DNA from 4 places in the Geodermatophilus sp. SYSU D00700 genome. Region 4 is predicted to be linked to each of the others. Evidence: riboswitches for the same ligand, from Rfam matches in the RefSeq annotation. Region 4 holds a riboswitch; each other region holds the start of a gene.
The links. A riboswitch is a leader RNA that binds a small molecule or an ion and turns the genes downstream of it on or off. The one in region 4 is predicted to bind cyclic di-AMP.

Region 1: linked by a shared signal. The riboswitch ahead of ACI79V_RS21040 (NlpC/P60 family protein) and the one ahead of ACI79V_RS00035 (hypothetical protein) in region 4 are both predicted to bind cyclic di-AMP.
Region 2: linked by a shared signal. The riboswitch ahead of ACI79V_RS01855 (aggregation-promoting factor C-terminal-like domain-containing protein) and the one ahead of ACI79V_RS00035 (hypothetical protein) in region 4 are both predicted to bind cyclic di-AMP.
Region 3: linked by a shared signal. The riboswitch ahead of ACI79V_RS17920 (C40 family peptidase) and the one ahead of ACI79V_RS00035 (hypothetical protein) in region 4 are both predicted to bind cyclic di-AMP.

What each region holds. Positions count from the first base shown of each region.
Region 1 covers NZ_JBJGZA010000042.1:16,392-22,187, reverse strand. The annotation lists gene ACI79V_RS21045 (M48 family metallopeptidase) at 1-473, opposite strand, end outside; gene ACI79V_RS21040 (NlpC/P60 family protein) at 665-1,912, opposite strand; cyclic di-AMP (ydaO/yuaA leader) riboswitch at 1,929-2,107, opposite strand; gene ACI79V_RS21035 (hypothetical protein) at 2,267-2,581, opposite strand; gene ACI79V_RS21030 (NlpC/P60 family protein) at 2,694-4,430, opposite strand; gene ACI79V_RS21025 (DEDD exonuclease domain-containing protein) at 4,715-5,796, shown strand, end outside.
Region 2 covers NZ_JBJGZA010000002.1:35,233-41,028, forward strand. The annotation lists gene ACI79V_RS01840 (hypothetical protein) at 1-83, opposite strand, end outside; gene ACI79V_RS01845 (TcmI family type II polyketide cyclase) at 94-777, shown strand; gene ACI79V_RS01850 (VOC family protein) at 774-1,199, shown strand; cyclic di-AMP (ydaO/yuaA leader) riboswitch at 1,414-1,570, shown strand; gene ACI79V_RS01855 (aggregation-promoting factor C-terminal-like domain-containing protein) at 1,817-2,452, shown strand; gene ACI79V_RS01860 (alkene reductase) at 2,517-3,593, opposite strand; gene ACI79V_RS01865 (FAS1-like dehydratase domain-containing protein) at 3,666-4,532, shown strand; gene ACI79V_RS01870 (acyl-CoA dehydrogenase family protein) at 4,526-5,674, shown strand; gene ACI79V_RS01875 (DUF222 domain-containing protein) at 5,774-5,796, shown strand, end outside.
Region 3 covers NZ_JBJGZA010000028.1:50,289-56,084, forward strand. The annotation lists gene ACI79V_RS17910 (serine hydrolase domain-containing protein) at 1-970, opposite strand, end outside; gene ACI79V_RS17915 (DUF3817 domain-containing protein) at 986-1,303, opposite strand; gene ACI79V_RS17920 (C40 family peptidase) at 1,440-2,567, opposite strand; cyclic di-AMP (ydaO/yuaA leader) riboswitch at 2,575-2,710, opposite strand; gene ACI79V_RS17925 (hypothetical protein) at 2,900-3,121, shown strand; partial or broken gene ACI79V_RS17930 (YhjD/YihY/BrkB family envelope integrity protein) at 3,177-3,995, shown strand; gene ACI79V_RS17935 (transglycosylase domain-containing protein) at 4,034-5,796, opposite strand, start outside.
Region 4 covers NZ_JBJGZA010000001.1:5,015-10,810, reverse strand. The annotation lists gene ACI79V_RS00045 (protein kinase domain-containing protein) at 1-1,308, shown strand, start outside; gene ACI79V_RS00040 (DNA-directed RNA polymerase subunit alpha C-terminal domain-containing protein) at 1,334-1,930, shown strand; cyclic di-AMP (ydaO/yuaA leader) riboswitch at 2,058-2,211, shown strand; gene ACI79V_RS00035 (hypothetical protein) at 2,465-3,433, shown strand; gene ACI79V_RS00030 (ROK family transcriptional regulator) at 3,421-4,653, opposite strand; gene xylA (xylose isomerase) at 4,757-5,796, shown strand, end outside.

The DNA of each region.
Region 1 (5,796 bases), on a different contig from region 4:
GCGTCGATGGCGGTGGAGACCGCGACGTCGCGCAGCCACAGCCCCCAGGACCGGGTCGACAGGCCGTAGCGGTGCCGCACGACCTCGCCGTAAGCCGACAGCGGCAGCGTGACCAGCCGGCCGGCGACCACCAGCGCGACCGTGCCGAGGAGCAGCGTGAGCGGCCAGCGCCCACCCACGGGACGGCCGACCGCGGTGACCAGCCGGCTGCCCAGGCGCGTGAGGCCGAGCAGCGCCGAGACGGTGAGGCCGAGCAGCAGGCCCACCAGCGAGGCGGGGCGGACCGCGGCGGCGAAGGCCTCGGCCCGGCGCACCACCTCGGCGGGCAGCCCGGCGTCGGCGCTGAGCGGCGTCGCGCCACCGGGCGGGGTGGGCAGCACCGTCCAGGGCGTCCGGACGGCGACGACGACCACGAACGCCGCACCGAGAACGAGCGCGACCAGCAGGGCGGCGCGGGAGGCGGTCCGGTTCACCCGCCCGCCCAGCTCACGCGGCCGATCCTAGGCGGACCGGCCCGCCCGGCCGCCCCGGTCCCCGGACCCGGCACCGGCCACGACGAGGGCCGGTGACCCGTGTGGGTCACCGGCCCTGGCGACGTGCTGGAACGGCCATCCCCCTGGGGCCCGCCGCGAGCGTCCGAACGGCGGGGGGAGGGGTCCTTCCGTCAGGCGATGCGGCGCATGGCGGTGATGCCGCTCATCGAGTCGACGGACACCACCTTGACCGGCACGCCGGAGGTCGAGGCGTGCACCATCTGGCCGTTGCCGATGTACATGGAGACGTGGCTGACCGGGCTGTAGTAGAAGATCAGGTCGCCCGGCTGCAGCTCCGACCGCGAGACGGCGGTGCCCATCTGCGACTGCATCCGGCTGGAGTGCGGCAGGCTGATCCCGGCCGCCGCGTAGGCGTACTGGGTCAGGCCCGAGCAGTCGAAGGCGTTCGGCCCGCCGGCGCCCCACACGTAGGGGTCGCCCACCTGCGCCAGCGCCGTCTGCACCGCCACCTGCGCGGCGCCGCTACCCCCACCCGCGGGGGCCGCCGGAGCCGGGGCGGCCGCCGCCGGAGCCGCCGCCGCCGGAGCCGCCGCGGCCGGAGCCGCCGCCGCGGGAGCCGCGGGAGCCGCGGGAGCCGCGGGAGCCGCGGGAGCCGCGGGAGCCGCCGCTGCGGCCGCCGCCTCGGCCGCGGCGTCGGCGGCGGCCTCGGCCTCGGCGGCGAGCGCCTGCTGCCGCGCGGCCTCGGTCAGCGCCTCGAACTGGGCCTCGTAGTCGGCGATGTCGGCCTCGAGCCGCTCCTCCTGGGCGTCGAGCTCCTCGAGCGTGGCCTCCGCATCGGCCCGGGCGGCGTCGGCCTCGCGCTGCGCCTCCTCCGCCGCGGTGGCGGCCTCGCCGACCTGCGCGAGCACGTCGGTGGTGTGGCCGGAGATGTGGTCGAGGGTGGCCAGCGAGCTGACGAACTCGTCGGCCGAGTCGCTGGTCATCAGCAGGTCCAGCTGGGCGAAGGTGTCGTTGCTGCTGGTCCAGGCACTGCGGGCGACCTGGCGGATCTGCCCGTCGAGGTCCTGCAGCCGGGAGCGGGCGTCGCCGAGGGCCCGCTCGGCGGCCTCGGCGGCGGCCTGCTGGCGGGAGAGGACCTCGCGGGCCTCGTTGACCTGCTCGCTGACCGCCTCGAGCCGGCGGCCGGCGTCGGCGGCGAGCTCGGCGGCCTGCTCGGGGGTGGCGGCCCGCTCGGGGTCGGCGACCGCGGTGCCGGGCACGAGGGCCACGGTCAGGGCGGCGGCGGTGCCGACCAGCGCGACCCGGCCGAGGAGCCGGCGCGGTGAGCGGCGGTGCGGGCCGGCGACGCGGGCGGTCGCGGGTGCGGAGGAGGTGGACTGTGCGCAGGCATGCCCCGGGCAGGGGCGGGGGGTCGCCACGGGCGGCGGCTCTCCGTTCTTCCTCAGCAACCGCCTACCGAGTTAGCTGACGGGTTCGGGCTGGGAAGACGTGCCCTATCAGGCGTGCGCCGGCGGGCCGGTGCACGCGAGAACTCACCCCAGTGCTGCGGTGGGTCCCCGGCTCACCTCGCGCGCACCCGCAGGCGGCGTCCGGTGACTCGGCGGTGACCGGCCGAGGTCACCTCGCGTCAGGTGACGACCACCCGGCCGGACGCGGTCACAGTACGGACGTGATGAGGTTGTGACAAACGGGACCCCTGCTGACTGTGAGAACACGCACAGTGAGCAGTAGCGCCACTCCGGTGTGTACCCGTTCGGGCGTCGACCTGCGCCTCAGCCGGTGCGGCGCCGTCCGCCGGGACGCTCCCCGCGCGCCGGGCGGTGACGCAGCGGAGGCACCAGGCCGACCTCCGCCAGCGCCCGCACGGCGCGCCGCTCGACGTCGTCGAACTCCACCACCACGCCCGGCGGCGGGGGCACCGCGTCCCCGGCGGCCGGCCCGGTCGCCCGCGCGGCCGGGACCGGCGGCACCGGCAGCAGCACGGGCCCGGTGCCCCTCTCCGCCGGCGGCGCACCCAGCAGGACGGTGACGACGCAGTCGGCGCAGCCGGTGCCGCGCACGGTGCAGGTGTCGCAGTCGATGAGCATGGCCGTGTCCCCCCTCCGGTGCCCCGGGCCGCCCCGGGTGCCGGGCCGCGGTCGGGACGGGTCTCCCTGTCGGTTGCTCCGCACGCTAGGGACGGCCACCGACAGTCCCGGCTCAGCTGCCCGCGAACTCCCAGTGCCAGGGCTCCTCGCGGCCGTTGCCCGGGTCCGCCCAGGTGGGGTGCAGCCAGCCGAAGCGGCCGGCGTTGGCCACCATCCAGGCGTACTGCGGGGTGCCGAAGGTCTCGATGCCGCCGCACAGGTCGACCGCCAGCCCCCAGCCGTGGTTGCTCGTCCCCGGGACCGCGGCCAGGGCCGGTTTCTCGCCGTAGAGCCGGACCTGGCCGGCGTAGGTGCGGTAGGAGTCGGTGATGCAGACCGGCCGGCCGAACTCCGCCTCGAACGCCGCGCTCATCGCCCGGTAGGCCGCGGCGGCGTCGCAGCGCAGCGCGTGCCCGCCCACGCCGAGGGGGCACAGCGCGCTGGGCGGGACGAGGCCGTTGGGGTACCCGCCCCAGGCGCGGGTCCCGTCGAAGCTGGGCGGGTACACGGTGTTGCCGCACTCCACCCGCAGCGCACCGCCCGAGGGCCCCGGCGCGGCCACCTCGGGGCGAGTGCCGAGGGCCGGCCGGCCCACGTGCAGCACCTGGTCGGCGGGCAGCCGGCGGACGACGACCGCGCCGGCCCGCCCGTCGGCGGCCAGCATCGTCTCCCGGTCCAGCGCGATGCCGACGTGGCCGAGCCCCGACTCGGGCGTCCCGAGGAACACCAGGTCGCCGGGCAGCACGTCGGCCGGGTCGACCGGCACCGTGACGGCGTACAGCCCGGCCTGGTCGGCGGGCAGGTCGACGCCCGCGGCGCCGTAGACCGTGGAGACCAGCGAACCGCAGTCCCAGGAGTCCGGGCCGGCCGTCCCCGGCGCGTAGGGCTGCCCCAGCGTGTCCATCGCCGCGCTGACGGCGGCCACCGTCTCGGCGGGCAGCACCAGCAGCGACGTCGGCTCGCGCGGGAACTGGGCGGCGCCCCGCTGGGCGCCCCCCGCGGCGTCCCCGACCGGGACCAGCCCGGCCGGCAGGCCGGCCGCGGGGGCGGCCAGGGCCGAGGCCGGCGGGGACGCGACACCGGCCGCCGCGAGCTGGTCGAGGTGGGCGCGCCAGTTGGCCGCCGTCTGCCGGTTGACGTCGAGCTGCTCCTGCTGGAGGTCGGCCAGCTGCCGGTCGACGTCGCTCAGCGCGGCGTCGAGCTCGTCGGTGACCGCCGCCGCGGCGGCCTCCAGGTCGGCGACCTGGGCCGCCAGCAGGTCGGCCCGCTGCTGCGCCTCGGCCAGCGCCGCGTCCGCGGCGGCCTGCTCGGCCAGCGCCGCCCGGCGCTGCTCCTCGGCGGCGGTCACGACCGCGCCGGTGTGGTCGTCGACGGCGTCCAGGTAGCCGATCGCGGCAGCGGCGTCCCCCGGGTCCCCGCCGGAGAGCAGGACGCTCAGCGGGGACAGCGTGCCGCCGTCCCGGTAGGCCGCCGAGGCGTAGCGCGCGACGACGTCCTGCAGGCGCGCGAGCTCCGCCTCCGCCTCGGCCACCCCGGCGGAGGCGGCGTCGACGTCGGCCTGCGCGGCGGCCAGCGCCTGCTGCGCGGCCGCGACCTCGGCCTGGCGCTGCTGCAGGTCGGCCTGGACCTCGGCGGCCCGCTCCTGCAGCCGGTCGAGGGCCTCGCTGTCGAGGACCCCGCTGGTGCCCCCGGGCTGGTCGCTGGGCGCGGCGGCGGCGGGTCCGGCCGGCACCAGCGCCACCAGCACCGCCGCGGCCGTGACCAGGAACGCCGCGCGACGCCGCGGGCGCGACGCGGGGTCCAGGCGCACCGGACCACCCCCCGTGACCACCGGACCGTGCGGTCCGCCGGGGGATCGTCGTCCGCGCCGCCGTCGTCCCGCAAGCGCTCCGCGCGCCCCTCCTCCGTCCGGGTCCCCGCGCCCGGCGCGTCGCGCGGCGCGTCGTCGACGACGGGCGCCGGCGGACCCGCCTCCCCGGGACTGTCCGACCCCCGGCCTACCGTCCCGCCGTGCTCTTCCCCGCCGACGGCGCCGGGTCCCGGTCGCCGCGACACGCACACGCACCCGCCCACGGCGACCGCCCGCTCCCCCTCGTGCGGCCGGCCCCCCACGAGCCGGTCCCCGCCGTCCAGACGACCATCGACGAGCTCGGGACCCCGCTGGCCGGCGTCACGTTCGTCGTCGTCGACCTGGAGACCACCGGCGGGTCGCCGAAGGACAGCGCGATCACCGAGATCGGCGCGGTCAAGGTGCGCGGCGGCGAGGTGCTCGGGGAGTTCCAGACGCTGGTCGACCCCGGCTGCGAGGTGCCGCCCTACATCAGCGTCCTCACCGGCATCACGACGGCGATGGTGGCCACCGCCCCGCGCATCGAGGCGGTGCTGCCGGCCTTCCTCGAGTTCGCCCGCGGCGCCGTGCTGGTCGCGCACAACGCCCCCTTCGACCTGGGCTTCCTCAAGGCGGCCTGCCAGCAGACCGGCACGGCGTGGCCCGCGGCCGTCTCGGTCGACACCGCCGTCCTCGCCCGCCGGCTGCTCTCCCGCGACGAGGTGCCCAACTGCAAGCTGGCCACGCTCGCGCCGTACTTCTCCGCCGCGACCACCCCGTGCCACCGCGCGCTCGACGACGCCCGCGCCACCGTCGACGTGCTGCACGGCCTGTTCGAGCGGCTCGGCCCGCTCGGCGTCACGTCGCTGGAGGAGCTCACCGGCCTGACCCGCCAGGTCGACCCGGAACGGCGTCGCAAGCGCCACCTCGCCGACTCGGTCCCCCCCGGCCCCGGCGTCTACGTCTTCCGCGGCCCGCGCGACGAGCCGCTCTACGTCGGCACCAGCAACGACCTGCGCACCCGGGTGCGCAGCTACTTCACCTCCGGCGAGCAGCGCAGCCGGATGACCGAGATGGTCGCGCTGGCCCAGCGGGTCGACGCCGTGCCGTGCGCGCACGACCTCGAGGCCGCCGTCCGCGAACTGCGGCTGATCGCCGAGCACAAGCCGCGCTACAACCGGCGCTCGCGCTTCCCCGAGCGGGCGCTGTGGTTGCGGCTGACCGAGGAGCCCTTCCCGCGGCTGTCGGCGGTCCGGCGGGTGCGCCCCGGGGCCGGCGTCTTCCTCGGGCCCTTCGCCGACCGCCGGGCCGCGGACATGGCGATGGCGGCCATCCACGAGTCGCTGCC
Region 2 (5,796 bases), on a different contig from region 4:
AACGACACGGTCGAGTTCACGAACACGTCCACGTCGCCGGCCAGCTGGAACTCGGCCACGTGGCGGCCGTTCCGCAACGTCATCGTCTGCCGGATGGTGCCTGGCAGCGAGGACAAGGTGGGACCGGTGTTCGCCTACTACGACCGGACCACCCGGCCGCAGGACATGGGCGTCGTCGGGCGGGTCCTGCTCTCCTACGAGGGCCTCTACCTGCACGTCATCGAGCGCAAGGAGGACCCGGAGGTCTCCGGCCAGCGCCGCGGCCTGCCGGCGTTCCAGGCGATCGCCGAGGCCATCGCACCGTACGTGACGCCCTACCCCAGCTACTGGCAGAACCCGTCGCACTCGGTGGCGAAGCACTTCTACAGCTGGGTGCCCGAGGGCGAGGTCTCCCCCGACCGGGAGATGACCGTCATCGTCCAGCGGATGCGGCCGGGCAGCGAGGAGGACATCGCCCGGGTGTTCGCCGCATCCGACGCGGGTGGCCTGCCCACGGAGACCGGCGTCACCGGCCGCTGGCTGTACTCCATGGAAGACGTATTCGTGCACCTCCTGGAGCAGGACCGGGCCAAGGCGGCGGCCGTGCGGCAGAACCACGAGTCCATGCGGCCGGCATTCGCCAAGGTCATGGAGGACCTGGCTCCCTACGTCAGCCCGTACAACCCCGAGACGTGGCAGACCCCGCGCGACTCGGTGGCCCGGGTCTTCCACCGCTGGACGGCTCCCGACTGGGCGCCCGGGGACCAGCTTCCCGCGCCCCGCGAGGGCACGTCATGAGCCTGCGCCGGTTCGCCAACCAGACCTACTTCGCCGACGACGTAGCCGCGGCCGTCGCCTGGTACACGGAGCTCCTGGGTACCGGGCCGGGCTTCACCAGGCCCGGCCCGGGCGGACGGCCCAGCTACGCGAAGTTCCGCATCGACGAGGGGACGTCACTGGCGATCGCCTCCCGCGCCTCCGCCCCTCCGGGCATGGCGCTGGAGACCGGCGGCGCGGTCGGCTACTGGGACGTCGACGACCTCGACGCCGTGCTCGAGCGGCTCACCGCGATGGGCGCGAAGGAGTACATCCCGCTCACGCCGCACGGGCCGATCGTCAGCGCCGCCGTCGTCGACCCGTTCGGCAACGTGGTCGGCATCTCCTCCGAGCGGCACCACGCAGCCGACCTCCCCGGGGACGGTGCCCGCCGACCCGGGTAGTCCGCACGCGATCGGACGCGGCCGCCGGGACCCGTGGTCCCGGCGGCCGCGGCGTGTCCGGAGGAGATTGGTCGCGCGGGGTGACCAGCCGTGCGCGGAGGGGACGTGGCGTCGGCCTGTCGCGCTCCGGTCGGCACCTCCGATTGTGACCATCCGGTCACGTCCTTAGCGTTTCGGCGTCCGGCCGGTCGTCTCGTCCCCGTCCGGGGGCCCCTGCCGGATGCCGCCGAGTCGCGCCCACCCCCGTGGGTGCGAGCCGGGGACCCACCTGCACCACCGGGGTGAGTCCCGCTCCCGGCCCTCCGGGAGCGGGTAGGGCACTCCCAGCCCGAACCCGTCAGCTCACCTGGTAGGCGGCCACGGGAGGACGGAGTACATCCGCGCCCTGGGGCCCCGAGCCCCCGCGCGCCCAGGTCCGGGACCGTCGCGCTCCCGCCTGCCCAGCCACTGCACGCAGCAGCCGTCGCACGCCCGCAGCCGGGCCCCTGGTCCGGCCGGTGCCGCGCGCCCGGCTGCCGACCCCTGCCCTCACGGGCCTCGGGGCCCACCGCATCCCGACCCACCCGGCGCCGTCCGGTGACGGCGTCCGGCGACCACACCTCCAGGAGGACGACCCGATGCATGCCCCCACCGACCTCGAGCACACCGCCGCCCAGGACACCCTCGTCGCCGCGCGACCGCGCCGCCGCGTCCTGCACCTGCTGACCGCCACGGGGGCGATGACCCTCGCCCTCACCTTCGGCGGGCAGGCGGTGGCCCAAGCCGACGACCACTGGGACTCCGGTGACCGCAGCTCCAGCTCCCAGTGGGGCGGCTGGGACGGTGACCGCGACGGTGGCTGGAACCAGGGCGACGGCGAGGCGGCGCCCGCCGCTCCCGCGGCGGCACCGGCTCCCGCGCCGGCCTCCGCACCCGCCCCGGCACCGGCTCCCGCGCCGGCCGCGGCACCCGCCGCCTCGGGCGAGGCGGCCTACAAGGACTACGCCCTGGCCCAGCTCGGCGGGAACGCCACCCAGTTCGGCTGCCTCGAGCAGCTCTGGGAGCGGGAGAGCGGCTGGAACCCGAACGCGCAGAACCCCAGCAGCACCGCCTACGGCATCGCCCAGTTCCTCGACTCCACCTGGGCGGGCACCGGCATCGCGAAGACGTCGGACCCGTACCGGCAGATCGACGCGGGGCTGGTCTACATCGAGAACCGGTACGGCAGCCCCTGCGCGGCCTGGAGCCACTTCCAGGCCAACAACTGGTACTGACCGACTGACCCGGGAGCCCCCTCCGGCCCGTCCGGTGGGGGCTCCCGGGTCGCCGCGCGGCGTCTCAGCTGGCGCGCAGTGTGGGGTAGTCGGTGTAGCCCTCGGCACCCGACGCGTAGAACAGGTGCGACCGGATCTCGTTCTCCGGGTGCTCCCCGGCCCAGCGCTCGACCAGGTCGGGGTTGGCGATCACCGCCCGGCCCACGGCGACGACGTCGGCGTGCGCGGCCTCGATGAGCGCCACCGCCTCCTCGCGGGTGGTGACGGCGCCGAAGCCGCTGTTGGCCATCAGCGGCGCGCCGGAGCGGCGGCGCAGCTCCTGGACCAGGTCGCCGGCGGGCTCCCGGTGCAGCACCGACAGGTAGGCCAGGCCGAGCGGACGCAGCCGGTCGAGCAGCGCGCCGTAGGTGGCGAGGACGTCGCCGCGGTCGGGCTCGAGGACGTCCTGGATGCCGTGCTCGGGCGAGATCCGCAGGCCCACGCGGCCGGCGCCGATCGCGTTGGCGACCGCGGTGACCACCTCGGCCACCAGGCGGGCCCGGTTCTCCGGCGAGCCGCCGTACTCGTCGTCGCGGACGTTGGACGACGGCGCCAGGAACTCGTGCAGCAGGTAGCCGTTGGCGCCGTGGACCTCCACGCCGTCCAGCCCGGCCTCCACGGCGCGCTCGGCGGCCCGCCGGAAGTCCCGGACGACGTCCCGGACCTCCTCGGTGGTCAGCGCGTGCGGCACCGGGTAGGGCTGCTTGCCCTTCTCGGTGTGGCCGGCGCCGTCGATCGCGATGGCGCTGGGGGCCACCACGCGGCGGCCGCCGTTGACGTCGGGGTGGGTGACCCGCCCGCCGTGCATGACCTGCAGGACGATCCGGCCGCCGCGGGCGTGCACCGCCTCGGCGACGCGGCGCCAGCCGGCCACCTGCTCGTCGGTGACGATGCCGGGCTGGCCGACGAAGGACTGCGACTCGTGGTTCGGGTAGGTGCCCTCGGTGACGACCAGGCCAACGCCGGCGCGCTGCGCGTAGTGCTCGACGACGAGGTCGCCGGGCACGCCCGAGGAGCCGGACCGCATCCGGGTCAGGGGCGCCATGGCCACGCGGTTGGCGAGCTCGAGGTCGCCGAGTTTCACGGGTGAGAACAGGTCCACGCCGGTTCCGACACCCGCACGGCCCGCGCCATTCCGGGGTGCGGGCGGCGTCACAGGCGGCACGATGACGCCGTGTCCTCCCTGACCGACGCCGTCGCGGGCTGGTCCCCGGGCCCGCTGACCGGCACCGCGGTGGTCGCGCCCGGGCCCGCGGCCGCCTTCGCCGCGCTGCTCGACCAGCCCGCCCCGCCGCTGGCCGACGGCGACCCGCTGCCGCCGGGCTGGCACGTGTTCACCTTCCTCGACCGGCCGGCCACCGCCGACCTCGGCGACGACGGCCACCCCCGCGCCGGGCACTTCCTCCCGCCGCTGCCGCACCGGCGCCGGATGATCGCCGGCGGGCGGCTCCAGGTCACCGCTCCGCTGCGGGTGGGGTCGGCGGTGGAGCGGACGTCGTCGCTGGCCCGCTGCGAGGTCAAGACCGGCCGGAGCGGGGAGATGCTGCTGGTCACCGTGCGCAGCGAGTACCGGGAGGACGGCGCGCTGCTGGTCACCGAGGAGCAGGACGTCGTCTACCGCTCCCAGGAGGCCGGCTCCTCCCCGGCCCCGGCGGGCGCCGGCTCCCCCGCCGACATCGGCGACCACGTGGTCGAGGTGCTGCCCGACCCGCCGCTGCTGTTCCGGTTCAGCGCACTCACCTACAACGCGCACCGCATCCACTACGACCAGCCCTACGCGACGCAGGTGGAGGGTCACCCGGGTCTGGTCGTGCACGGGCCGCTGCTGGCGCTGCTGCTGCTGGAGGTCCCGCGCCGTCACCTGCCGGACCGGTCCGTCACGTCGTTCAGCCACCGCCTGGTCCGCCCGGCGTACGCGGGTCCGCCGGTGCGGGCGGGCGGGCGGCTCGACGGCGACCGGTTCGCGCTGTCCGCGGGGACGGTGGGCGCGCCCGCGTCGGTCACCGGGACCGCGGTGCTCGCCGAGGGCCCGCGGTGCTGAGCCCCGAGGAGCGCGACATCGTCGCCATCGTGCGGGCCTTCGTCGACCGGGAGGTCCGCCCGGTCGTCCGCGAGCTCGAGCACGCCGACGAGTACCCCGAGGCGCTGGTCGAGCGGATGAAGGAGCTCGGCGCCTTCGGCCTGGCCGTCCCCGAGCCGTGGGGCGAGGCCCCGGTGTCGATGCCCTGCTACGCGCTGGTCACCGCGGAGCTCGCCCGCGGGTGGATGTCGCTGGCGGGCGCGATGGGCGGGCACACCGTCGTCGCGAAGCTGCTGGTCGCCTTCGGCACCCGGGAGCAGCAGGACCGCTGGCTGCCGCGCATGGCGACCGGCGAGGTCCGGGCGACGATGGCGCTCACCGAGCCCGGTGGCGGGTCGGACCTGCAGGCGATGACCACGGTGGCGCGACGCGACGGCGAGGGGTACGTCGTCGACGGCGCCAAGACCTGGATCAGCAACGCCCGCCGCTCACAGCTGGTCGCGCTGCTGTGCAAGACCGACCCGGCGGCGCGGCCGCGGCACCGCGGGGTGTCGGTGCTGCTGGTGGAGCACGGACCAGGACTGACGGTGTCGCGCGACCTGCCCAAGCTCGGCTACAAGGGCGTGGAGAGCTGCGAGCTGGTGTTCGATGCGTACCGCGCGCCGGCCGACGCCGTCCTGGGCGGGGTCGAGGGCCGCGGCTTCGCGCAGATGATGACCGGCCTGGAGACCGGGCGGATCCAGGTGGCGGCGCGGGCGGTGGGCGTGGGCCAGGCGGCCTTCGACGACGCGCTGCGCTACGCCCAGCAGCGGGAGAGCTTCGGCCGGCCGATCTGGCAGCACCAGTCGGTGGGCAACCTGCTCGCGGACATGGCCACCTCGCTGACCGCCGCCCGCCAGCTCCTGCTCCATGCGGCCGAGCGCCACGAGTCGGGACAGCGGTCGGACATGGAGGCCGGGATGGCCAAGCTGTTCGCCTCCGAGACGGCGATGCGCATCGCGCTGGACGCCATCCGCGTGCACGGCGGCCACGGCTACTCGACCGAGTTCGACGTCGAGCGCTACTTCCGCGACGCCCCGCTGATGATCGTCGGCGAGGGCACCAACGAGATCCAGCGCGACGTCATCGCCCGCCAGCTGGTGGCCCGCGGCGGGCTCGACTGAGCCCGTCGACGTTCCCGCGGGAACGCTCCGCGCCGGTGACCAGCGGTTCTGTCGGCAGCCCCTCCTAGCGTGTCGGACACACGTTCGAGGAGGACGCCGATGGACGGGCCCACCGACCTGCC
Region 3 (5,796 bases), on a different contig from region 4:
CGAGCAGCCCGGGCAGCAGCGCGTCCAGGCCGCTGGTGGTGTTGGCCAGGGAGACCCCGCCGGTGCCCTCCTCGCGGTCGACGAACACCCCGGCGAGGAAGCCCGGCATCGAGCCGCCGTGCCCGGTCAGCGTGCGGCCGTCGACCCGCAGCACCTGCAGCCCGAGCCCGTACGCCGACCAGGCCGGGGACGACGGGTCGACGCCGGCCGGCACCGCCATCTCCTCCAGGGTGGCCGGGGACAGCACGTCGCCGGTGTCGCCGAGCAGGAACGCGGCGAACCGGGCGAGGTCGGCGAGGGTGGCCCACAGCTGACCCGCGGCGGCCATCACGCCGGCGTGGTGCTCGGGCTCGGGCAGCGCGACGTCGGCCCACGGGTGCACGGCCCAGCCCTGCGCGGCGCGGCCGGACGGGCGTGGCGTCGTCCGGGTCATGCCCAGCGGCCCGAGCACCTCGGCGGTGACGACGTCGTCCCACGCCCGCCCGCGCAGCCGGGCCACGAGCTCGCCGAGCAGGCCGAAGCCGAGGTTGGAGTAGTGGAAGCGCCGGGCCTCGCCCAGGACGACGTCGTCCCCGCCGAGCGCCAGGTCGGCCAGGGACCCGCCGGGCACCCGCTCCCACCAGCCGCCGGGGCTCTCGGCGGACGCGCCGGCCAGGTGCGACAGCAGCTGCCCGATCGAGCGGTCGCCCAGCGGGGTGCCGGGCAGGTGCCGGTCGAGCGGGTCGTCGAGGCCGAGCCGGCCCTCGTCGCGCAGCCGCAGGACGGCGACCGCGGTGACCGTCTTGCTGATCGAGCCGAGCCGGTACTGGACGTCGGTGTGCGGCTCGGCGACGTCGCCGCGGCCGGCCGACCACGCCAGGCCGCCGTCCCGTACGACGCCGGCCACCAGGCTCGGCGCGCGGCCGTCGCGCTGCACCCGGGCGGTGCGGGCCAGCAGGGTGCGGGCGGTGGCGGGCAGCACGGTCGGCATGCCCGGAACCGTAGGTCAGGCCCGCGCGGGGACCGCCAGCCTCCCCGTGCGGCCGGCCCAGCGCTCGAAGACGACGGTGACCAGCGGCGGGATCGAGGCGGCGAGCGCCAGCAGCGTCGTCCCCGGGGACCAGCGGAGCACCCGGGCCGCGACCAGCGCCACGACGACGTAGGCGACGAACACCGCGCCGTGGACCGGGCCGAACACCTGCACGCCGACCTCGGAGGTCTCCGGCACGTACTTCACGTACATCCCGGCCAGCAGGCCCACCCAGGACAGCGCCTCGGCGACGGCGACGACGCGGAAGGCGGTGGCGACGGTGCGGGGGTTCACGGGGATGCGGTCCTCACGGATCGGCGGCGGCTCCGCAGGGTGCAACGCGGCAGGCTCCGCCGGAGGTCCCGGACCGGGTGTGACCCCGGCAACGCGCCGGAACGGCCACCCTCCCGGGGAGGAGGGTGGCCCTTCCTCAGCCGATGCGGCGGGCGCCGGCGTAGCCGCCCATCGAGTCGACGCCGGCCACCTTGACGACGTCGCCGGAGGTGGGCGCGTGCACCATCTGGCCGTTGCCGATGTAGATGCCCACGTGGCTGACCGGGCTGTAGAAGAACACCAGGTCACCGGGCTGCAGGTCGGCCCGGGAGACCGCGGTGCCCATCTGCGACTGCATCCGGCTCGAGTGCGGGAGGCTGATCCCGGCGGCCTTGAAGGCGTACTGGGTCAGGCCCGAGCAGTCGAAGGAGTCCGGGCCGGCGGCGGCCCACACGTAGGGGTCGCCCCGCTGCGCCATGGCGGTGGCCACGACGGTGCCGGCGACGCCGCTGGCCGGCGCGGCCGCCGCTGCCGGCGCCTCCTCGGCGGGCTGCGCCGCGGCGGGCTCCTCGCGCTCGTCGTCGCGGCTGGCCCGCTCGTCCTCGGCGGCGTGCGCGGCCGCGGCGGCCTCGAGCGCGGCGCGCTGCTCCTCGGCGGTCAGCCGGGCGAAGTCGGCCTGGTAGGCGGCGATCTGGTCCTCGAGGTCGACCTGCTGGGCAGCGACGGCGTCGTACTGGCGCTGCGCCTCGACGGCGGCATCGGTGGCGGCGGCCTGGGCGGCGGTGGCGGTGTCGGTCGCCGCGACCGCCTGGCCGAGCAGCTCGCCCTGGTAGCCGGCGACGCCCTGCAGGAGGCTGACGCGGTTGACGAACTCGTCGGCGTCCTCGCTGGTCAGGAGCGCCTGCAGCGAACCCATGCCGTTGCCGGTGTAGGCGGAGCGGGCGATGCCGACGACCTGCTCGCGGGCGGTGCCGACGGCGGCCTGGGCCTGGGCGAGGGAGGCGGCGGCGGTCTCGGCCGCGGCCTGCTGCGCGGCGAGCACCTCGCGGGCCTCGTTGAACTGCTCGGTGACGACCTCGAGCTCGTGCCCGCGGGCGGCCACGAGCTGTGCGGCCTCAGCCGCCGTCGTGGGCTCCTCGGCCAGGGCGGACGAGGGGACCACCCCAACCCCCACGCCGAGCCCCACGGCCCCGGCGAGGACGAGGGCGGCGCGGCGACCCTGCCGGCGGCGGGCCGGGCGGCCGGTCACGGGCGTGCCGGGGACAGACGTGCGCAGGGACGCCACGCGGCGGTTCTCCTCTTCCCAGGCCGCCTACCGGGTTAGCTGACGGGTTCGGGCGTGGACTCGCCCGGCGCGTGCGGACACGCGCTGCACCCCAGGACTGCGGTGGGTCCCCGGCCCGGCGCCCCGCGGGGCGACCGGCTCGACGGCGTCCTCGGGGTGTCACCCAGGTCAGTGACGGAGCGCCCCGTTGGACGCACACAGAGTAAGGGTCGTGACGGACGCGTGACAATCACCCCGGTGTAATCACATCGGTGACATTCCGTGGTCGCCCGGTCACCGGACTGCCTGCCCCTGGCGGTTTGGCCGGGCTCCGGGGCGTGTAGGAGTCAGGCATGTCCACCTCCACCCGGATGCGCCTGACCCGGCCGCTGGTCGTGCTCGCGCTGTTCGGCTCCCTGACCGCCTGCGGCGACAACACCGACTTCTCCCGCGGGCCCACCAACTGCGACGCGAGCGGCGAGAACGCCAGCAACGAGAACGACGCCGCGTGCCAGGAGACCGGCCCCAACCCCGGCAACGACGCGCCCACCACCGACGACACCTCCGAGGACTGACCGTCCACCGGCCCCCCGACGGGCGCCCGGTCGCGGGGGCTGGTGGCATGGGCGGGTGACTCCGGAACGCAGGTGGACCGCAGCCCGCCTACGAACCGAGACGAGGGGCCTGCTGGCCGGCGCCCAGCAGCTGCTCCGCGGGCGCGACCTCGCCCTGATCGCGGCGGGACTGACCTTCTACGCCGGCATCGCGGTGGTGCCGCTGCTGCTGGTCGCGGTGCGGCTGACCGCGCTGGCGACCTCGGCCGACGAGGTGCGCGCGCTCGCCGCCCGGCTGACCGAGCTGCTGCCCACCCCGCTGGGCGCCCCGGAGGCGGTCGAGCGCCTGGTCGACGCCGGCACCCGCCTGGACCTCCTGGGCTTCGTGCTGGCACTGGTGCCGCTGACGTTCTACGGCGAGGGGCTGCGCCGGGCGCTGCTGCGGTTCAGCCCCCGCCGGGAGAGCCTGACCGGCTGGCGCGGCCGCCTGCTGAGCCTGCCGCTGGTGGTCGTCTCACCGCTGCTGCTGTACCCGCTGCTGCTCGCGGCCCGGGTGATGGCCGACCTGGCCCGCGAGGACGGCGCCGGGGCGGTGGTCGGCCGCCTCGCCGTCGGCTACTACTCGGTGCTGTTCGTCCTCACGGTGCCGCTGCTGTGGGGCTACGGCGTGGTGTCCGGCGGGCGCTTCCGCTGGACGGCGCTCACCAGCGGGGCGCTGTTCACCGCGGCCTGCCTGTCGGGGTTCCTGCAGGGCTTCGTCCTGTTCCTGTCCCTGCCGCTGGACCTCGGCGCCCCGTTCGGCGGCCTGGTCGTCGTCGGGGCGGTGGTCGCCGTCGGGCTGTGGCTGTTCCTGCTGCACCTGGTGCTGCTGGCCGGGTGGCTGCTCACCCAGTCGCTCGACGAGCGGCTCGCCCGGCGTCGGGCCGGCGCCCACTACCCCGGGCTCCAGGGCGCCCCCTCGGCCGGCGCGGGTGCCGGCTCCGCGGGCGCCGGGGGCGGCGGCGCCGCGGGCGCCGGGGGCGCGCCCTCCCCCGGGGCCGGCAGCGCCCCGGCCGGATCCTCCGGCACGGTGCCGGGCAGCGGGGGTCCGGGCGGGGGTTCCGGAGCCGGTTCCGGAGCCGGTTCCGGAGCCGGTTCCGGCGGCGGGGGCCCGGGCGGGGGTTCCGGAGCGGGCTCCGGCGCCGGGGCGGGCGGCTCGGGATCGGGGGCGGGGTCGGGGGTGACCGGCTCGGGAGCCGGCTCGACGTAGTCGCTGCCGTTGCTCACCAGGATCGACACGACCTGGCCGGGCACCGCCCGGGCACCCCGGGGCGGGCTGGTCCCGAGGAAGGCGCCGGCCGGCTCGTCGCTGTCGACCCGCAGCGTCTGCGGCGTGAAGCCGGCCTCGGCGAGGACCCGCTCGCAGCTGCGCGCGCCCGAGCAGCCGGGCACCGGCCTGGTGTTGCCGTGCTCCACCGTCTCGTCGGCCGGCGGGAACTCACCGCTGCCCCGGGCGGTGAGGATCGGCTCCATCGCGTCCCGCCAGATCGTGGCGCCCTTGCCGCCACCGAAGCCGCCGACGTCCTCGTTCTCCTTGGGGTTGAGCACCATGACGCTCGCGGTGATCTCGGGCGTGTAGCCGACGAAGGCCACCGAGTAGTTGTCCTGCGAGGTCCCGGTCTTGCCGGCGATCTGGTGCCCGCGGACGTAGGCGCGCGCCCCGGTCTGCCCGCGGTACCCCGGCTCGACGTCCTTGCGGAGGATCTGGTTCATCGTGGTGGCCACGCCCGGAGGGATGGCCTCGGGCGTGCACCGGTCGCCCACCGGCAGCGGCTCGCCGTCGGCACCCCGGGCCGGCTGCCCGGCGGCGTCGAGCACGGCGGTCACCGGGACGACGTCGCACTGCGTGCCGCCGGCCGCGAACGTCGAGTAGGCGCTGGCCAGGGCGAGCGGGCTGGTGGCCTCGGCGCCGAAGGTGAACGAGCCGCGGTTCTCGTCGATGATCTGCTGCGGCAGCTCCGGCGGGCTGAACTGGAACAGGCCCGCGGCCTCGGCCATCCGCACCGGCTCCTCGACGCTGCCGAGGGCGTCCTCGAGCGCGAGGAAGTAGGTGTTGGAGGACTGGTAGAGCGCGGTGGTCAGGTCCAGCGTCGGGCGGTAGCCCGACCCGGCGTTGCGCACGCAGTACCGGCCGTCGGTGTCGCGGCCCTGACAGGGGCCGGAGTACACGCGGGAGACGTAGGGGTCGGCGGCGGTGAGCGTGTAGGTGGAGGAGTATCCCCGGGCCAGCGCCGCGGCGGCCACGAAGACCTTGTACGTCGAGCCCGAGCCCTGGCTGGGCCAGGTGTTGAGGTTGAACGACTCCTGCGTCGGGTCGGACCGGTCGTAGCCGAACGTGCGGTTGACGCTCATCGCCAGCAGGTGGCCGGTGCCGGGCTCGACGGCGGTGAACATGCCGGCCAGCGAGTCCTCCAGCGGCACGGTCCGCAGCACCGCGGCGTCACCGGAGCGCTGCAGGTCCGGGTCCAGCGTCGTCTGGACGACGTAGCCGCCGTTGTCCAGCTGCTCCTGGGTCAGCCCCAGCTCCTGGATGAGGTACCGCTGGACGAAGTCGCAGACGAACGGCCCGACGCTGGCCTCGACGCAGCCCCGGCGCGGCGGCGGCCCCGGCGCGAGGCCCAGGGGCTCGGCCTGCGCGGCGGCGGCCTCGGCGGCGG
Region 4 (5,796 bases):
GGCTACGAGTCGCTCACCGGGCACGCGCCGTTCGACGGCACCAACCCGGTCACCGTGGCGCTCAAGCAGGTGCGCGAGGCTCCCGAGCCACTGCCCGAGGACGTCCCGCCCGGCGTCCGCTCCCTCATCGACGCCGCCCTGGTCAAGGACCCCGGTGAGCGGTTGCCCGACGCGGACGCGTTCCTGACCGCCGTCGAGGAGACGATCGAGCAGACCGCCCGGCCGCGCCCCGGGGCGCCGTCGCCCTCCCGGGCGGTCGCCGCGGCCCCGCCGGCCGCGCTGGTCGAGACGGCCGCGGTCACGGTGCCCTCCCCGGAGCCGGTGTCCCCGGACGACCTGCCACCCGGGGAGACCGCGGAGGTGTCCGGTGCCTCGCGGTCGCCGCGCCGGCGCCCGGCGGTGCTGGTGCCGGTGCTGGCGGTGCTGCTCGCGGGCCTGCTCGCGGTCCTCCTCTGGCCGGGTGGCTCCGGCGGCGGGCAGCCTCCCGCGCAGGCCGCGGAGACCGGCGCCGGCACCGGCGAGGGCGCCGCGGCGGCCGGCTCGGTGGTCCTCGCCGCCAACGACCACGTCGGGCGCCCTGCTGACGACGTCGCCGCGGACCTCACCGCGCTGGGTCTCACCGTGCAGCGGCAGGACGAGGTGACGACCGCCGTCGAGCCGGGCACGGTCTCGGGCCTCGACCCGGTCGGTGTCCCGCTGCAGCCCGGCGCCCCCGTGACGCTGCGCGTCGCGGTCACCCCGGCAGCACCGGCACCGGCGCCCGAGGGCGGTGCGCCCGCGGGAGGTGAGGGTCCCGAGGCGGCGCTGTCGGTGCCGTCCGGGTCCGGCCCGGCCGCGCCCGCGCCGGCCGAGCCCGCGCCCGCGGAACCGGGACCGTCGGACGCCGCCGTGTCCCCGGACGCAGCGTCCCCCGAGCCCGCGCCGGCCGAGCCCGCGCCCTCCGACGCGGCCCCCTCCGACGCGGCCCCCTCCGACCCGGCCCCCTCCGACGCGGCCCCCTCCGACGCGGTGTCCTCGGAGCCCGCCCCGTCCGAGCCCGCGCCCTCGGACAGCGTCCCGACCGAGCCGGCCCCGACCGACCCCACCGGGCCCGCGCCGACCGAGCCGGCGCCCTCGGACAGCGCCCCGACCGAGCCGGCCCCGACCGACCCGACCGGGGCGGCCCCGAGCGAGCCGTCGGAGCCCGCCCCGAGCGAGCCCTCGGAGCCCGCGCCGTCGGGGTCGTCGGGCGCGACGTCCCCGGGGTCGGCGACGTCGTCGGCACCCGACGGGGGCAGCGCGGCTCCCGACACGGGTGCGGCCGGCTGACCGCGGGCGGTTAGGGTCCTCCGCCATGCCGACCAGGTCACCGGGGGACGCTCCGGCGGGGACGATCGAGACGCTGGGCCTGCCCACCCGGGCAGTCACCGCGCTGACCCGCGCCGGCATCACCGACGTCGCCGCGCTCGCCGCCCTCAGCCGCCGTGAGCTCGCCGCCGTGCCCGGGCTGGGCGCGGGCCTGGTGACGGCGATCCGCCGCGTCGTGCCGGAGCCGCCCACGCCGCTGCCCCGATCGGGGACGGCGGCGCGCGACGGGCAGCTGTCGCTGCCGGCCGAGGACGACGGGGCGCCCGACGCGCCGGAGATCCCCTCCTTCGCCTCGCTGCGGGACCCCCGCCGGCGCAGCGGCCTCGACCTGCTGGTGCCCGGGGCCCCCCCGCCGGAGCAGGGGACGGCGCCCGGTCCGCAGCCCGAGGCGGCGGCGGCCCCGCCCGCGTCCGCCCCGCGCCGCGCCGCCCGCCCGGCGCCTGCACCCCGGCCGGCCGAGTACGCCGACCTGGTGCGGCTCGGGGTGCGGGTGGCCCGCGCCGCGGTGACCGTGCCCGGCCGCCTCGCGCTGTGGTCGGTGCGCACCCAGGTCGACTGGCTGCGGCGGCTGCTCGGCGCCTGACGGCCCGACACGCCGCCGCGACACGCGATGCTCGTCACGCTCCGCCGCCGCGGGATTGTCACGGTGCGGTAACGACGGTTACCGTGGCCGCCGTCCGACCGGCCGTCAGTCCCCGTCCGGGGAGTCCGGACGGATGCCGCCGAGTCGCCCTCCCGGGCGAGCCGGGGACCCACCGCACCACTGGGGTGAATCCCGCCCGCCGGACACCGTCCGGCCGCGGGTAGGGCTGCTTCCCGCCCGAACCCGTCAGCTGACCCGGTAGGCGGCCCACGGGAGAAACGGAGAGCCCGCCGGATGGCGCGCTTCTGCAGCACGACCGCACCACCCCGCCGGCTCCGCCGCACCCGGGTGCGCTCCCGCATCTGACCGCGCCCGGCCGTCCCGACGCCGCACCGCGCCCACCCGAGCTCCTCGGGTGGTGCCCGCCGGTGCGCCCGCGTCGCCCCGACGGCCGGTGCCGCCCACTGCCCCGCACCCCTCCACGGCGCCGCCGCCGGCCGCGCCGTGCCCGTACCCCTGGAGCACCTCCCTCCGATGGACGCCCCCACCGCCGAGATCCCGCGGCCCGCCGCCGGCGCCGCCCGCCGGTCCCGCCGCGCCCCCGTCCGCCGCCCCGCGCTGCTGCTCGGCGTCGCCGCCGCCGGCGCGCTGGTGGCCAACGTGCTGGTCGGCCCCGACCCGGCCGCCGAGGCGCAGGCGGGGACGTCGGAGACCGTGACCGTCGCCCAGGCGCTGGGCCTGCCCGCGCAGACCGGCACCGCGACCGAGGTCCCGCAGGTGCAGCCGCAGGACCTGCAGGTGCTCGAGGAGCTGGCGGCCAGCCGCGGCAGCCGCGAGGCCGCCGAGACCGCCGCCGCGCAGGCGCAGGCCGGTGCCGACCAGGCCGTGCGCGACGCGCAGGCGGCCGAGGCCGCGCGGCTCGCCGCCGAGGCGCAGGCCGCCGCGGAGGCGCAGGCCGCCGCCGAGCGGGCCGCCGCCGAGGCGGCCGCGGCTGCGGAGGCCCAGACCGCCGCGGAGGCCGCGGAGGCGCAGGCGGCGGCGGAGGAGGCCGAGGGGGAGTCCGGCGGGTCGGAGGCGGCGTCCTCCCCGGCCGCCTCGTCGTCGGCCTCGTCCTCGTCGTCGGGGACCACGGCCTCCCGCGTCGCCCGGATCACCAACACCTCGGGCCCGGTGCGCTCGGTGGTGCAGGCCGCCGCCGACGCCGTGGTCAGCAACGTCCCCGGCGCCGCGTCGATCACCCTCGGCGGCACCCGCGCGAGCGCGGCCGACCCGGGCGGGCACCCCTCCGGCCTGGCGCTGGACTACATGGTGCTGACCGACGCCGCCCTCGGCGACGCGATCGTGCAGTACCACGTCGAGCACTGGGACGAGCTCGGCGTCGACTACCTCATCTGGGAGCAGCGGATGCTCTCCTCGCCGGGTGGCTCGTGGTCGACCATGGCCGACCGGGGCGGCGTCACGGCCAACCACTACGACCACGTGCACGTCAACTACGTGGGCTGAGCCGCGACCTCCCGCGCCGCGGGCGCCAGCCAGCGCACCGGGTCCTCGAGCACCGCGTCGAGCGCGCGCAGCGCCGCGCCGGTCGCCCCCGCGGCCGGCACGGCGCCGCCCGCCGCCACGAACGGCCGGCGCCACCGGGCCGAGAGCACCCGCCGGGCCAGGTGCTCCTCCAGCCCCGGGCGCAGCAGGTCGGTCAGCTCGGCGAGGTGACCGCCGAGCACCACCGTGGGGATGTCGAGCACGTTGACCACCCCGGCCAGCGCGACGCCCAGCGCCCACGCCGCGCGGTCGAGCGCGCGGCGGGCGCCGGGGTCGCCGGCCTCGGCGCGGGCCCGCAGCTCCGCGGGGCCGGCGTCGGCGGGCACCCCGGCGGCGGCCAGCAGCGCCAGCCGGCCGGCGTAGCGCTCCAGGCACCCGGTCGACCCGCACGGGCAGTCCGGCCCGGCCGGGTCGACGCAGACGTGGCCGATCTCGCCGGCCCAGCCCGAGCTGCCGGTCATCACCCGGCCGCCGAGCACCGCGGCCCCGCCGATGCCGATCTGCCCCGACAGGTAGACGAAGTCCCGGTGCGGCCCCGGCCGGCCCGGGGCGCTCTGCGCGACGCAGCGCGCGGCGAGGTCGGCCTCGTTGCCGAGCACCGGGACCAGCCCGTCGGGGAGCAGGTCGGCCAGCACGTCGGCGGGGCGCACCCGCGACCAGCCGAGGTTGGGCGCCCGCAGCAGCAGGCCCCGCCCGGCGTCGACCAGGCCGGGCAGCGCGAGCCCGGCGCCCACCACCCGCACACCGGCGGGCAGCGACCCGAGCACCTCGGCGCCCAGCCGGCCGAGCCGGTCCAGCGTGGCGACCGGGTCGCTGCCGCGCAGGTCCTCCTCGTGCAGCCGCTCGGCGACCGTCCGCCCGCGCAGGTCGACCACCCGGACCGCGACCAGCCCGGCGTCGACCTGCATGCCCAGCCCCGCCGGCCCCGACCCCGGTGCCAGCGGGGTGGCCGGCCGGCCCCGGCGCGACGCCGGCCCGCGCTCGACCTCGTCGAGCAGGCCGCCGGCGACCAGGTCGTCGACCAGCCGGGACGCCGTGCCGCGCGTGGTGCCCAGCGCCGCCGCGACGCCGGCCCGCGACAGCTCGCCGGGGTCGGCGCACACCGCGCGCAGGACCAGCGCCAGGTTGGTCGCCCGCAGCGTCGACTGCCGGGCACCGGTGAGGACGCGGCCGTCGGACACGGGTTGAGGTTAGCCGGGTGGATCGTTTATGTTCTACCGCAGCACAAAAGCGGTGGCCCGCGTCACCCGGACGAGCGCCCCGGTGCCCGGCGGAAGGATCCCCATGCCCCTGCAGCCCACCCGTGAGGACAGGTTCACCTTCGGTCTGTGGACGGTCGGCTGGCCGGCCCGCGACCCCTTCGGTGACGCGACCCGTCCGGCGATCGACCCGGTCGAGTCCGTCGAGAAGCTCGCCGAGCTGGGCGCCTACGGCGTCACCTTCCACGACGACGACGTGATCCCGTTCGGCAGCGACGACGACCAGCGCGCCAAGACCATCGAGCGCTTCAAGCAGGCGCTGGCCGACACCGGCCTGGTCGTGCCGATGGTGACCACCAACCTGTTCACCCACCCGGTGTTCAAGGAGGGTGCGCTCACCGCCAACGACCGCGGCGTCCGCCGGTACGCGCTGCGCAAGGTCATGCGCAACATGGACCTCGCCGCCGAGCTCGGCGCCTCCACCTACGTGCTGTGGGGCGGCCGCGAGGGCACCGAGGTCGACAGTGCCAAGGACCTCAAGGCCGCGCTGGACCGCTACCGCGAGGGCATCGACACCCTGGCCCAGTACTCCGAGGACCGCGGCTACGGCCTGCGCTTCGCCCTGGAGCCCAAGCCCAACGAGCCGCGCGGCGACATCTTCCTGCCGACCATCGGCCACGCCATCGCCTTCATCCACGGCCTCGAGCACGCCGACCTGGTGGGTGTGAACCCCGAGGTCGGCCACGAGCAGATGGCCGGCCTCAACTACACCCACGGCATCGCCCAGGCGCTGTGGCAGGACAAGCTCTTCCACATCGACCTCAACGGCCAGAAGGGCCCGCGCTACGACCAGGACTTCGTGTTCGGCCACGGCGACCTGCTCTCCGCCTTCGCCACCGTCGACCTGCTGGAGAACGGCTTCCCCTCCGGGGGTCCCCGTTACGAGGGCCCGCGCCACTTCGACTACAAGCCGCTGCGCACCGAGGACCTGAAGGGCGTCTGGGAGTCGGCCGAGGCCAACATGCGCACCTACCTGCTGCTCAAGGAGCGGGCCGCCGCGTTCCGCGCCGACCCGGAGGTCCAGGAGGCCCTCGCCGACGCCGCCGTCCCGGAGCTCGCCCAGCC